2 regions of the Colwellia sp. BRX10-1 genome follow, and region 2 is predicted to be linked to the other one. Evidence: predicted binding sites of a transcription regulator. Region 2 holds the regulator's gene; the other holds the start of a gene.
What was found. Region 2 encodes FNR, which switches genes on or off when oxygen is low (the NO sensors DNR and NnrR bind a similar motif). Its sites were predicted from a motif close to TTGATCTAGATCAA; they were not measured.

Region 1: the regulator FNR is predicted to act here: its motif matches at 1,493-1,506, upstream of H4J75_RS15015 (GbsR/MarR family transcriptional regulator).

The regions. Positions count from the first base shown of each region.
Region 1 covers NZ_JACGWC010000021.1:16,373-18,852, reverse strand. The annotation lists gene H4J75_RS15020 (M17 family metallopeptidase) at 1-1,284, shown strand, start outside; gene H4J75_RS15015 (GbsR/MarR family transcriptional regulator) at 1,555-2,100, shown strand; gene H4J75_RS15010 (cytochrome ubiquinol oxidase subunit I) at 2,213-2,480, shown strand, end outside.
Region 2 covers NZ_JACGWC010000011.1:44,738-47,217, reverse strand. The annotation lists gene uspE (universal stress protein UspE) at 1-387, opposite strand, end outside; gene fnr (fumarate/nitrate reduction transcriptional regulator Fnr) at 537-1,256, opposite strand; gene H4J75_RS10885 (sulfite exporter TauE/SafE family protein) at 1,295-1,972, opposite strand; gene ccoS (cbb3-type cytochrome oxidase assembly protein CcoS) at 1,978-2,190, opposite strand; gene H4J75_RS10875 (heavy metal translocating P-type ATPase) at 2,220-2,480, opposite strand, start outside.

The DNA.
Region 1 (2,480 bases), on a different contig from region 2:
CAAACTCAGCAAAACCAAGCATGGTTAGCCAATACTAATTATAAAGCTGAAGGTTTAGCGTTATTACCTAATACTCAAGGGGAGTTGTCGCTAGCAGTATTTGTTGTTGAAGATGCCAATCACTTCTTTGCCTGTGGCGAATTAATTAAGCAACTTCCTCCTGGTCAGTATTTGTTACATGCGAAAGATGAACAGCAACAAGCCATCTGTTTTTCATGGCTAATGGGCGCCTATAAATTCGATCGTTATGTAACAAAAAACAAAAATAATGACCCGCTTCCCTGCTTAGCCGTTAATAATCAGACCATAGTCGACAGTGCCATTAAATATGCCGAGGCAACGACTTTAGTACGTGACTTAGTCAATACGCCAGCAGCTGATATGATGCCAATAGATCTTGGTGACTGTGCGCAAAACTTGGCTAATAGGTATCACGGCCAAGTTCAGCAAATTATTGGTGATGAGCTGGTCGAACAAAATTACCCAACCATACATGCCGTTGGTCGCGCGAGTGCGCATGCACCTCGTTTAATTGACTTAACTTGGGGTAATAGCCATCACCCAAAAGTAACGTTAGTGGGTAAAGGCGTTTGCTTTGACAGTGGAGGTCTCGACTTAAAACCCGCTGCTGGTATGCGTAATATGAAAAAAGATATGGGCGGATCTGCACATGTCCTCGGATTAGCTCAACTAATTATGTCGCATAACCTACCAATTAATCTACGAGTACTCATTCCTGCGGTAGAAAATGCCGTGTCGAGCAATGCCATAAGACCTGGTGATGTTATTACTACACGCGCAGGTATTACCGTTGAAATTCACAACACTGATGCAGAAGGTCGCTTAGTATTGTGTGATGCTCTAACAGAAGCTGACACCGAACAGCCTGATTTAATTATTGATTTTGCAACCCTAACTGGCGCAATGCGTGTTGCTTTAGGCACAGAATTACCAGGATTTTTCTCAACAAGCGATGAAGTTGCTGCAGGTATTACCCAAGCGGGCAGCAAAATTAGCGATCCGGTCTGGCGTATGCCCCTTTATAGCCCATACGGTGATTTACTGAAAAGCTCTATTGCTGATATGACCAATTGCGCCGCAATACCCTTTGGTGGTGCAATTACCGCGGCATTATATCTACAAGAGTTTGTTAAAAAAGAGACTGATTGGGTTCACTTTGACGTGATGGCATTTAATATCAGAGCTTTACCAGGGCGCCCCCTTGGCGGTGAAGCTTTTGGTATTCGCGCCGTATTTGATTACTTACAAGCTAAGTATAAATAAGCAATTAAAACCACATCGCCATAAAAGTTAATAACTGCGGTGCTTTTGCGCCGCATTTATTCATAAATGTCTGTCGCTACCAAAGCTAGTTTTTATTGATACTTTCCCCATTTTTCTGTCGGTACCTCACTTAACAACACCTTGCTTTATCACGAGCTGAGTACCTCACTCAATAATCAAAAAAAAGCCATAATATTCAAAATAACACTTGATCTAAATCAACAAAGGTTTAAACTTTCAGAAATTACTGAAAGTTCAGAAGACTTAATTATGATTATGACAGCTAAAATCGAATCGTTCGTTATGCACTGTGGTGAAATGGGCAGTCGCTGGGGCTTTAACCGCACCGTAGGTCAAATGTATGGTTTATTAATTATTCACAATGATTCACTCACTGCGCTACAAATATCAGAAGCCCTCAACATTTCTCGCGGTAATGTCAGTATGGGTATTAAAGAATTACAGTCTTGGCGCTTAGTTCAAGTACAACATAAACCCAAAGATCGCAAAGAATATTACTCACCGGCGGGGTCTATTTGGGAAATGGCAATACGTGTCTTTGAAGAACGTCGCAAACGTGAGGTTGACCCTACCCTGTCACTATTACGCGATAATCTTTTAGATGAACCCGCTAACCCTCAAGAACAATATGCACAGCAAAAAATGCATGAGATGCATGACCTACTTGAAACGATTACCCATTGGGCGGCAGAACTACAAAGCATGAGCCCAGAAAAACTTAATACATTAATGAAACTTGGTGCCGGTGTCAGTAAAGTTATTGATATAAAAGATAAACTTTTAAATAAAAACTAAATTGTCACTTTGACTTTTTTAAAGCTAGCACATTAATGTTATAAAAAATTGTCACTTTAAACGTTAAACCCGTTGATGATACTCGTGTTTTCTAGGGTTTATGGAGTAAATCATGTTAGAAACCTTAATGCTTTCACGCATCCAGTTTGCCGCTAATATTAGCTTTCATATCCTGTTTCCAACAATAACCATCGCACTGAGCTGGTTTTTGTTTTATTTCAAATTACGCTTTGACCAAACCAATGATCCTATCTGGATGCGGGCCTACCGTTTTTGGGTCAAAATTTTTGCCCTTACCTTCGCAATAGGTGTGGTTACCGGTATTACTATGTCGTTTCAATTTGGCACTAACTGGCCAAAATTTATGGAAACAGTCGGTA
Region 2 (2,480 bases):
TGGCGTAAAAATAACCGACTTTAGCTTGTCATGTTGATGGGTGCCTTTGATGACAATATCGAAGTTTTCAGCCAGTACTTTTTTTATGATCTTTTCAAATGGGCGATTATGCCAAATAATACAGGTATCTATGGTTATGTCTTGGTGATCAGTTTCTGAAATCTTTTCGTCTAACCATAGTTTACGATCATTAATAACCGATTGACGCATTGCTTCTCGCTCGTCGCCAGAAAGCATGGTGGTCATTTCATAAGATAAATCATAAATGGTTAAAAATGCAGTGATCTGTCCGCCACTATGTCGTGCTAATTCAATCGCACGTTTCAACGCTTTTTGATTTTCAGTGGTTGGATCAATAACGGCTAATATTTTTTTATACTTATCCATAATATTTACTCCCTAGTTATTAAATAATATTAATAATAGACCATAATTAATAGATATTATTTGCTTTAAATCATAATATTTCAATAAAAAAAATGCTTAACATCTTTAATGTTAAGCATTTATCTATAATTATTTAAAAAAGCGATAAACTACAGTGAAGCACACTCGTTAAGTTTATCCATATTAAGTATTGTGATGAGTTTTCCATCAACTGTGATTAATTCATTTTTTTGAAAACGATTTAATAATCTACTGATGGTTTCAACCGTTAAACCAATATAATTACCAATGTCACTGCGCGTCATCGTTAGGCGAAAATCTGTTAGTGACATACCCCGTGCATGATAGCGACTGGCTAAGGTTGAAATAAAAGTTGCTAAGCGTTGTTCAGCATTTTTGCGGTTAAGTAGCGTTAACATTTCTTGATCTGAGCGGATTTCGGAACTCATCATGCGAAGAATTTGTTTTTTCAACTTAGGCATCGTATTCGATAATGAATCTAAAGTATTGTAAGGTATCTCACAGACCATAGATGTTTCTAAGGCTTTTGCAAAACTAGGGTGCTCTGACTCAGCAATAGCATCAAAACCTAATAAATCACCCGCTAAATGAAAACCGGTAATTTGTTCTTCACCTTGTTCATTTACCGTAAATGTTTTGAATGTTCCAGAGCGAATAGCGTATAAAGCTTGCATTTTGTCGCCATCTTGGAAAATTTGTTCGCCTTTATGAATAGGGCGTTTACGGTCAATAATGCTGTCTAGTGTATCGAGTTCTTTATCATTTAAAGAGAAAGGTAAACACAGCTCGCTGATACTACAGTTTTGACAATGAATATGTTGAGATGTAGAACATGGCTTTTTATACATATTAACCTAAATGAGTTATCCCTAATTTATCGATCATATTAAAACAATTGCTTATATGCAAACATTAAACTGTATATTCCGTATGAAATTATCATTAGCGCCATTATTTTCTTGAATTTCGTATTTGTTACCAACGACTTTATACCAAAAGAGCCAAGCGAAAGACTTAACAAGGCTGGTAAAGTACCTAAACCAAAACTGGTCATAATTAGCGCGCCACTAAGGGCACTTCCACTGGCTAAGGACCAAGTTAATGTTGAGTAGACTAAACCACAAGGTAACCATCCCCAGACTGCTCCTAATGCTAGCGCTTGTTTAGCATTATTAATGGGAATAAACCTTTTACTTAACGGGGATAGATAGCGCCAAAGGAACTTACCCATTTTTTCAACTTTTGATAGCCACATTAACCATTGGCCTAAATACAAGCCTAATAAAATTAAAAATACCGCTGCAAATAACCGTAAAAAACCTAATGGAACGCCAATATTCTTTATTGCAATAGAACTACTAAATCCAACGATTGCCCCAATTAAGCTATAAGAAAAAATTCGGCCAACATTATATGCACCGACCAGCTTAAATTTATCGCTGCCTTTTTGTTGCGGTGATATAGCAGATGTTAACATCGTTGTTATACCACCGCACATACCGATACAATGTCCCGAACCTAACAAGCCGATGATGAATGCCGATAAATAATCTATACTCAACATGGCTGTTATTTACTACCCGTATCATTTTTAGCTGTATTTTCGCTATGGGTTTCAGTGGACTTTTTGGTGGTAGTGTTTTCATCTTCATCAAACAAGATACTCATACCTTGTTTCTCTAAATCATCAAATTGTTCAGTTTTTACTGCCCAAAAAAATAAATAAATGGCGATAGAGGTTAGGATTATCGCTATGGGGATCAAAATATAAATAATGCTCATGGTCTTTATGCTCTATTATAAGTTTGCGTTTACTTTTTTAATAAACGTAACGAGTTAGTGATAACCAATATCGAACTTGCAGACATACCTATAACCGCCATATAGGGGGTAATGTAGCCTGAGACGGCAAGGGGCAATACGATAGCATTATAACCGAATGCCCAAAAATAATTTTGCCAAATAATGCGACGAGTTTTATTGGCGACCTGTATTAATGTTGTTATCGACTTTAAACGATTATTGAGTAAGATAACATCGGCACCACTTTTAGCTATATCGGTGCCACTCCC